One region of the Streptomyces sp. NPDC017993 genome, then DNA from elsewhere that is predicted to be linked to it. Evidence: riboswitches for the same ligand, from Rfam matches in the RefSeq annotation. Region 1 holds a riboswitch; each other region holds the start of a gene.
The links. Region 1 has a riboswitch for thiamine pyrophosphate ahead of ACH4FH_RS33035 (purine-cytosine permease family protein). Riboswitches for the same ligand answer to the same signal wherever they lie in the genome.
Positions count from the first base shown of each region.

Region 2: another riboswitch for thiamine pyrophosphate. It lies ahead of ACH4FH_RS19915 (thiamine ABC transporter substrate binding subunit); the one in region 1 lies ahead of ACH4FH_RS33035 (purine-cytosine permease family protein).
Region 3: another riboswitch for thiamine pyrophosphate. It lies ahead of thiC (phosphomethylpyrimidine synthase ThiC); the one in region 1 lies ahead of ACH4FH_RS33035 (purine-cytosine permease family protein).
Region 4: another riboswitch for thiamine pyrophosphate. It lies ahead of thiO (glycine oxidase ThiO); the one in region 1 lies ahead of ACH4FH_RS33035 (purine-cytosine permease family protein).

Region 1 covers NZ_JBIRGO010000024.1:86,096-88,290, reverse strand. Annotated here, with positions in the region: gene ACH4FH_RS33035 (purine-cytosine permease family protein) at 1-1,222, opposite strand, end outside; TPP riboswitch at 1,213-1,307, opposite strand.
Region 2 covers NZ_JBIRGO010000010.1:98,724-100,918, forward strand. Annotated here, with positions in the region: gene ACH4FH_RS19910 (ABC transporter permease) at 1-6, opposite strand, end outside; gene ACH4FH_RS19915 (thiamine ABC transporter substrate binding subunit) at 45-1,130, opposite strand; TPP riboswitch at 1,235-1,355, opposite strand; gene rlmN (23S rRNA (adenine(2503)-C(2))-methyltransferase RlmN) at 1,389-2,195, opposite strand, start outside.
Region 3 covers NZ_JBIRGO010000002.1:196,244-198,438, forward strand. Annotated here, with positions in the region: gene thiC (phosphomethylpyrimidine synthase ThiC) at 1-1,236, opposite strand, end outside; TPP riboswitch at 1,231-1,388, opposite strand; gene ACH4FH_RS03925 (YibE/F family protein) at 1,458-2,195, shown strand, end outside.
Region 4 covers NZ_JBIRGO010000007.1:46,468-48,662, reverse strand. Annotated here, with positions in the region: gene ACH4FH_RS14370 (NAD(P)/FAD-dependent oxidoreductase) at 1-528, opposite strand, end outside; TPP riboswitch at 684-796, shown strand; gene thiO (glycine oxidase ThiO) at 794-2,020, shown strand; gene thiS (sulfur carrier protein ThiS) at 2,017-2,195, shown strand, end outside.

The sequences.
Region 1 (2,195 bases):
CCGGCTGTCGCCGCTCGGACTCAGCGGCGATGTCGAGCGCCGCTCCGCCCCGCGCCTGGGCCCGCGCGCGCCAGTCGACGATGACGATCGCGACGAAGCCAGGAATCCAGTAGCCGACGAACAGCAGCACGTTCTGGAAGCGCGCGGTGGTGTCCGCCGCGTGCATCCACAGCACGAGGGGGAAGCCGAGCGCGGCCGCGAGGGCGGCGGCCGCGGGGCGCGGGATGCGCACCCCGACCGTCTGCAGGGCCAGCGAACCGCTGTAGTCGTTCATCGCGTTACTGCACAGCGCGGCCAGCGCCACGGCGAGCAGCCCGAAGCCACCCAGCGCCCCACCGCCGAGGAGCTCGTCCACCCCGCCGGCCGTCTGGTCGGTCAGCACGGAGGCGCCCCACAGTCCGAGCGTCTGGACGGCCACGAAGGACACCACAAGGCCGAGCAGCGTGTACCAGAACATGCGCGTACGCGAGGTCGAGGCCGGCAGGTACCGGCTGAAGTCACTGGCGTACGGGGCCCAGGACAGGGCCAGACTCACCGCGATGGTGCTGGTCAGGGCGAAAGCACCGACGCGGTCCGCACCGTGTACGGAGCCGTGGGCTACGGGGTGCACGCCGTCCAGCAGTCGCCAGGCGATCAGCGCGAACGCCGCGCCGAGCACGAACGTCATGACGATCTGCAGGCGGTGGATCGCTTCGTAGCCGAAGACTCCGAGGACACCTTGGGCGACCAGCATGACCAGGACGCCGAGCCAGAAGGGCCAGCCGCACAACCGGGCCAGCGCGTCCCCGCCGAACAGCCCGATCAGCGCGTCCCACGCGATGGAGGACAGCCACTGCAGGACCCCGGGCAGCGCGACGGCCCGGCCGAACGCCAGCCCAGCCAGGGGTAGTTGACCTGCTCCGGTCCGGCTCCCCCAGGTCCCCAGGTAGGCGGTGGGTACCGCGCCGAGGAGCGTACCGAGCACGACGGCAGCGAGCGCGGTGGCGAAGTCCAGGCCGAGCGCGACGCCGACCGTGCCGGTGAAGACGCCGGTCATGGTCAGATTGGGGGCGAACCACACGGTGAAGAGGCGTCCGGCCGTGCCGTAGCGGTTACTCTCCGGAATCGGCTCGATGCCGTGCGCCTCGACGGTCAGATCGCCGGGCGCCGCGGGCATGCGCCCGTCGAAGGCGGCCGGCCTGCCGTCGGCGGTCAGCCCACTGGAAACATGCGTCCACGACATGAAGACATCCCTCCGCCAGTACGAACTGGTTCAGGTTCGACGGGTGTGATCTCAGCCCCCTGGTGGGGCACCCCGTGTCCGGTATGCCAAACACCTTAACGCGCCCTCCGGTGTGCTCATGCAGGTGGGGAGGGGACGGCGAGGGAGCCGGACGGACGGACATCGCGCGTCGGCACCCACTCCCCCGCCCACTTCAGGCGCGGACCGTAACTGCCACTTTCCCGGGCGCGGCCCCCTCTGGTTCAGCGAGCGTGAGTGACCGGTTCGACCTATGCCGCTTGCCGACCGGGCCGTGGGGCGGAGCGTTGCCGGATTAACCGGAGTAAGGGGACGAGCAGTGGGGGCGACAGCGTAAGCGTGTTGACCGCAACGACCGGCGACGTGGAGGTGGCGACCAGCTGGGTCGGCGCGCTCGGTGGCGTGGAGGGCGTCGCGGCGAAGCACGCGCAGCTCGCGGTCTGTGGGGGCGGGCGGGGTTCGGGGTGCGTGAGGTGGCGCCAGCCCCACGCCGTCGACGCAGCCGTCATCGGCGTGACCGGAACGAACCCCGCCATGCAGGCCTTGATTCTGGGGCGACCTCGCGCGGGCCGGATCCGCCCCGTTGGCGTCAACCTCCGTGTGGGTGCCGAACTGCGACGGGCGGCGGCGCTGCTGCTGCACCCGGCCGGCAACACGATGATCGAACTGCCCGGAGCCCGTCGGCGGCCTGCCTGGCGCCGACCCGATCCTCTACTTGCCCGCGCTCCCCGAGGTCGTGGTCGAGCTGCAGGTCGACAACTCCGCTCCGAATTCGGCCGCTACCGCCACCGGCCCCGGGCACTCCGTATCCATGGCGACCTGACACCCGGCATGCTCGATGATGTGCCCTGACCCGGGCCGAAAGGCACCTTCGCGAACCCGGTCTGGTGGTCATCGACATCACCGCGGCCGATGAAGAGACCGCCACACAGGCCGCGGCCAATCTCGGAGAACT
Region 2 (2,195 bases), on a different contig from region 1:
CCGCACCGCCGTTCCCCGCGCGGTGTTCCCGCGCCGGCCACGGGCTACTTCAGTACGAGCGAGGACCACTGCTTGATCCACTGTTCGCGGTTCTCGGTGATCTTCTCCGGGGCGAGCGTCGCCGGCTTGTCGATCGTCGCGCCGTACTTGGTGAACAGCTCCGGCAGCTCGGCGTCCTTGCGGGCCGGGTTGACGAACATCTGCAGCGGCACGTCCTCCTGGAACTGCTTGCTCAGCAGGAAGTCCAGCAGCGCCTTGCCGCCCTTCTCGTTCTTCGCACCCTTGAGCAGGCCGCCGAATTCGACCTGGCGGAAGCAGGTGCCGGTCGCGACGCCGGTCGGCGCCTGCTCGGGCTGCGGCTTCTTGCCGAGGACCTCGGCCGGCGGGCTGGACGCGTAGGAGACCACCAGCGGCTTGTCGCCCTTGCCCTTGGCGGCGGCCGAGCCCGTGAACCGCTCGTAGTACGCCTGCTCCCAGCCGTCGACGACCTCGACGCCGTTGGCCTTGAGCTTCTTCCAGTAGTCCTGCCAGCCGTCGGCGCCGTACTTCGCGATGGTGCCGAGCTGGAAGGCGAGGCCCGGCGAGGACGTCGCGGCGTTCTCCGTCAGGAGCAGCCCCTTGTACTCGGGCTTGATCAGATCGTCGAAGCTCTTCGGCGGCGCGATCTTGTGCTTCTCGAAGTAGGCGCGGTCGTAGTTGACGCAGATGTCGCCGTAGTCGAGGGGGGTGACGCGGTGCTCGGCCTTGTCGAGCTGGAGCTCGCCCGGGACGCTGTCCAGGCCCTTGGCCTTGTACGGGCTGAAGATGCCCTCGTCCAGGCCACGCGAGAGCAGGGTGTTGTCGATGCCGAAGAACACATCGCCCTGCGGGTTGTCCTTGGACAGGATCGCCTGGTTGACGGCCTTCCCGGCATCGCCGCCCTTGAGCATCTTGACCTTGTAGCCGCTCTCCTTCTCGAACGCGGCGAGCACCGACTTCGACACGTTGAAGGAGTCGTGGCTGACGAGCGTCACGGTCTTGGCGTCCGCGGCGCTCCCGCTGCCGCCGTCCGAGCCGCCGCATCCGGCGAGGACGGTCATACCGACCGCGGCGGCGAGCGCGGTCGCGATGACCTTGCTGGTGGTGCTCACTGATTTCCTCCTGGCTGGCCAGGAAGAGACGCGGCCCCGCCCGGAGCCCACCGCAGAAGACGTCGCAGGACGTACGGCGGACGGACCGGGGCGGGGCGCAACAGCATGAGTGACGACCGAACTTCCTACCCGGAATGACCCGGGCGAGGTTCAAGGGTCTGCGGGCACCGTATGACTACGACGCGACCGCACTCTCAGCGCTGTGGCGCTCCCCTGTCGGAATGTGCATTTGTTCGATCACACGGTACCAGCGAGCGGTCAGCGTTCCGAGGCCGCGAGCTGTCCGCAGGCCCCGTCGATCTCCTGACCACGGGTGTCCCGCACGGTCACCGGGACGCCGTGCGCCTCGATGGCCTGGACGAACGCCCGCTCGTCCTCGGGCCGCGAGGCGGTCCACTTCGAGCCGGGCGTCGGGTTCAGCGGGATCAGGTTGACATGGACGCGCTTGCCCTTGAGCAGCCGTCCCAGCAGGTCACCGCGCCACGCCTGGTCATTGATGTCCCGGATCAGCGCGTACTCGATGGAGATACGACGCCCGGACTTCTCCGCGTACTCCCAGGCCGCGTCCAGCACCTCGCGGACCTTCCAGCGGGTGTTGACGGGCACCAGCTCGTCCCGCAGCTCGTCGTCCGGGGCGTGCAGCGACACCGCGAGCCGGCACTTGAACCCCTCGTCGGCGAACCGCAGCATCGCCGGCACCAGGCCGACGGTGGAAACGGTGATACCCCGCTGGGACAGGCCCAGCCCGTCCGGCTCGGGGTCCGTCAGCCGCCGGACGGCGCCGACCACCCGCTTGTAGTTGGCCAGCGGCTCGCCCATCCCCATGAAGACGATGTTCGACAGCCGCGCCGGCCCGCCCGGCACCTCGCCGTCCCGCAGCGCCCGCATCCCGTCGACGATCTGGTGCACGATCTCGGCGGTCGAGAGGTTGCGGTCCAGCCCCGCCTGGCCGGTGGCGCAGAACGGGCAGTTCATGCCGCAGCCGGCCTGCGAGGAGATGCACATGGTGACCCGGTCCGGGTAGCGCATCAGCACGGACTCGACGAGCGTGCCGTCGTGCAGCTT
Region 3 (2,195 bases), on a different contig from region 1:
GAGGTCGATGTTCTCCTTGATCTTGTGCATCGGGACGTGTCCCGGGCCTTCGATCATCGTCTGGACGCCGTGCCGCTTGGCGATGGTGTTCAGCTCGCCGAGGGTGCGCAGCTCGGCGAACTGCGCCTCGTCGTTGGCGTCCGCGATGGAGCCGGGACGCAGGCCGTCACCGAGGGAGTAGGTGACGTCGTAGGAGGCGAGGATCTCGCAGAGTTCCTCGAAGTGGGTGTAGAGGAAGGACTCCTGGTGGTGCGCCAGGCACCAGGCGGCCATGATCGATCCGCCGCGCGAGACGATGCCGGTCTTGCGGCGGGCCGTGAGGGGCACGTAACGGAGCAGCACACCGGCATGCACCGTCATGTAGTCGACGCCCTGTTCGGCCTGCTCGATGACGGTGTCCTTGTAGATCTCCCAGGTCAGCTCCTCGGCCTTGCCGTCGACCTTCTCCAGTGCCTGGTAGAGGGGAACGGTGCCGATGGGGACGGGGGAGTTGCGCAGCACCCACTCGCGGGTGGTGTGGATGTTGCGGCCGGTGGACAGGTCCATGACCGTGTCGGCGCCCCACTTGGTAGCCCAGGTCATCTTGTCCACCTCCTCCTCGATCGAGGAGGTGACGGCGGAGTTGCCGATGTTGGCGTTCACCTTCACCAGGAAGTTCTTGCCGATGATCATCGGCTCGATCTCCGGGTGGTTGATGTTGACCGGCAGCACCGCACGGCCGGCCGCGATCTCGTCGCGGACGAACTCCGGCGTGACGTTCTCGCGGACGGCGACGTACTCCATCTCCGCGGTGATCTCGCCGCGCTGCGCGTACGCGAGCTGGGTGACCGCCGCGCCGTCCCGGCCGCGGCGCGGCTGCCGGGGCCGGCCGGGGAAGACCGCGTCGAGGTTCTTGAGGCCGCCGCGCGGCGAGGTGTGCTTGAGGCCGTCGTCCTCGGGCCGCAGCGGACGGCCCGCGTACTCCTCGGTGTCACCGCGGGCGATGATCCAGTTCTCCCGCAGCGGCGCGAGGCCGCGTCGGACGTCGGTTTCGATATTGGGGTCGGTGTACGGCCCTGACGTGTCGTAGAGCGTCACGTCCTTGCCGTTGGTGAGGTGCACCTTCCGGACCGGGACCCGAAGGTCGGGCCGCGAACCGGAGACATAGCCCTTGTGCCAGCCGATCGTCGGCTCGGCGCCGTCGCCGGAAAGGCCACCGGCACCGTTTTCGGGCGTGCGTGCATCCTGCAGAGTCATGTAGACCCAACTCCCTACGCCGGCATTACCCGGTAACAGGTTCGGCGGTCGACGCAGCGATCTTCCGTGGGTTGCGTCCCGGCGTCTGCCGGACGTCCCGCGGAGGTCAGCGCCCTCTCAGCCCGGTGCTCCGAGCTCCCGCGATTGCAAAGTGCCACCACGGTAGCGGCCGATGTGGCGTGGTGGCCAGGGGGCCCCTGCGTTCTTGCGATGATCGGGCGGTGAGCAGCCAGGAGCCCCATACGCATAGCCACGCGCACGGCCACGCGCCTGCCGCGCCCGTATCCCGCCATCTGCGGAAGGTCATCGCGGCCGTTCTGATCCCGTTCGCCGCCGCGGTGGTCGTCGGTCTGGCCGTGCTCTGGCCGGGCGGCGCACCGGCGCACAAGCCGTCCGGTGTGGGCTTCGACCAGCCCACGGAGCAGGCGACGGTGCTCAAGGTGGACAAGGTGAACTGCGCCGATGTCAACGCCGAGCAGCAGCCGCAGCCCACGCCACCGCCGGGGCAGCAACCGGGCGGAGGATCGACGACCGGCAAGGACTGCGACCAGGTGACGATCAAGGTCACCACCGGCGAGAACGCCGGGCGGACCTTCCAGACGGTGGTGACGCCGGACGCCTCGCGGCACTACACGACCGGGCAGGACGTGGTGGTCGCGTACTCCCCCAACGCGCCCAAGGACCTGCAGTACTCGGTCAGCGACGTCGACCGGAGCTTCCCGATGTGGGTGCTGGCCGGGATCTTCGCGCTCGCGGTGGTGGCCGTGGGACGCCTGCGCGGAGTGCTCGCGCTGGTGGCGCTGCTGGCGAGCTTCGGCGTGCTGACGCTGTTCATCCTCCCGGCCATCCTGCAGGGCTCCAATCCGCTGGTGGTGGCGGTGGTCGGGGGCAGCGCGATCATGCTGATCGCGCTGTACATGTGCCATGGGCTGACGGCCAGAACATCGGTGGCAGTGCTC
Region 4 (2,195 bases), on a different contig from region 1:
GACCGCGCAGCCGGACTCGCGTGCCGCGGTCGCGAACTCGGCGCCGATCCAGCCGGCCCCGACGACGACGATGCGCTGCCGGGCGGCCAGCACCGGCCGCAGCCGCTCCGCGTCGTCGAGGGTGCGCAGCAGATGGACGCCGGGCTGCGATTCGCCGCCAGGCAGGTGGATCGGATCGGCGCCGGTGGCGATCACGGCGTAGTCATAGGGGACGGGCCCGTCGGCCGTCTCGACGACGTGGGCGTCCGGCACCAGACCGGTGACCGGCCGGCTGAGCTGCAGATCGATGCCGAGCGCGGGGAAGTCGACGTCGAAGGTGGAGCCGTCGGCCTTGCCGAGCAGCACCGCCTTGGACAGCGGGGGCCGGTCGTAGGGCTGGTGGGGCTCGTCGCCGAGCAGCGTGACGGCGCCGCGCCAACCCTGTTCGCGCAGCGCGACCGCGGTCTGCACACCCGCGATTCCCGCGCCGACGATCACCACGCGCGGCGTGCGGTCAGGGGCCTGGGAAGACTTGCTCTGCTGGCTCACGCGATCACTCTAGGACGGCGGGTCGCGCCGCTCGCAGCAGCGCGCAAGGAGATCTCTGACACAGCGTCACCGGCGGTCACGCCGGAACGCCGGCCCGCCGACGGCCCGGGGCGCTCCCTTACGACGCGTCGCGGACGCGTATTAGGGTGACGGGTACACGCACTCGCGGGAGCCCGGACGCACCGGGCTGAGAGGGAGGCTGGCCGGCCTCCGACCGTACGAACCTGATCCGGGTCATGCCGGCGAAGGGAGGGGCTGGACGCCCATGCATCCACCTGCCACACCATCGGCCGCTGCGACCACGCACCCCGATGTCCTCGTCATCGGGGGCGGCATCATCGGACTCGTCACCGCCTGGCGGGCGGCCGGCCGCGGGCTGCGCGCCGCCGTGGCCGACCCCGCGCCCGGCGGCGGGGCGGCCCGGGTCGCGGCGGGCATGCTCGCCGCCGTCACCGAGCTGCACTACGGCGAGCAGACCCTGCTCGGGCTCAACCTCGCCTCCGCGGAACGCTATCCGCGCTTCGCGGCGGAGCTGGAGGAGTCCAGCGGACAGCAGGTCGGCTACCGCAGGTGCGGCACCCTCGCCGTCGCCCTGGACGCCGACGACCGCGCCCACCTGCGCGAGCTCCACGCCCTGCAGACCCGCTCGGGCCTGGATTCACAGTGGCTGACGGGGCGCGAGTGCCGTCGCCTGGAGCCGATGCTCGCACCCGGCGTACGCGGCGGGCTGCGGGTGGACGGCGATCACCAGGTGGATCCGCGCCGGCTGGCGAGCGCCCTGCTGATCGCCTGCGAACGCGCGGGGGTGACCTTCCACCGCAGCTGGGCGGAGCGCCTGACGGTCCACGGCGACCGGGCGACCGGGGCCGAGCTCGCCGACGGCACACGGCTGTCGGCCGGCCAGGTCGTGCTGGCCGGGGGCAGCTACAGCGGGCGGCTGGCCGGTGTCCCCGAGGACGTGCTGCCGCCGGTGCGCCCGGTCAAGGGCCAGGTGCTGCGGCTGCGTATGCCGGAGCCACCGCGCGGCGGCTCCCCCTTGCTGTCGCGCACCGTACGGGCGGTCGTCCGCGGCGGCCCCCTTTACCTGGTGCCCCGGGAGGACGGGGAGCTGGTCGTCGGCGCCACCAGCGAGGAGCTGGGCTGGGACACCACCGTCACCGCCGGCGGGGTCTACGAGCTGCTGCGGGACGCGCACGAGCTGGTCCCCGGCATCACCGAGCTGCCGCTCGTCGAGACCTGCGCGGGGCTGCGCCCGACCTCGCCGGACAACGCGCCGATGCTGGGCCCGACCGCGCTGCCCGGCCTCCATCTGGCCACCGGCCACTTCCGCAACGGGGTCCTGCTGACCCCGGTCACCGGCGACGCGATGGCCGAGGTACTGGCCACCGGAAGCCTCCCGGAAGAGGCCCGCCCCTTCTCCCCCGCGCGCTTCTCCGCCACCGCCGGCTCGCGGCCGGAAAGCGCCCGCGCCCCACAGGAGCAGCCCGTATGAGCGCCCCGACCGTGTCCGTGTCCGTCAACGGCGAATCCCGCGACGTCCCCGCCGGCCTCACCCTGGACCGGCTCGTCGCGACCCTGTCCAAGGCGCCCGCCGGGGTGGCCGCCGCGGTCAACGAGACCGTGGTGCCACGCACCCGCTGGCCCCTCACCCCGCTCGGCGACGGCGA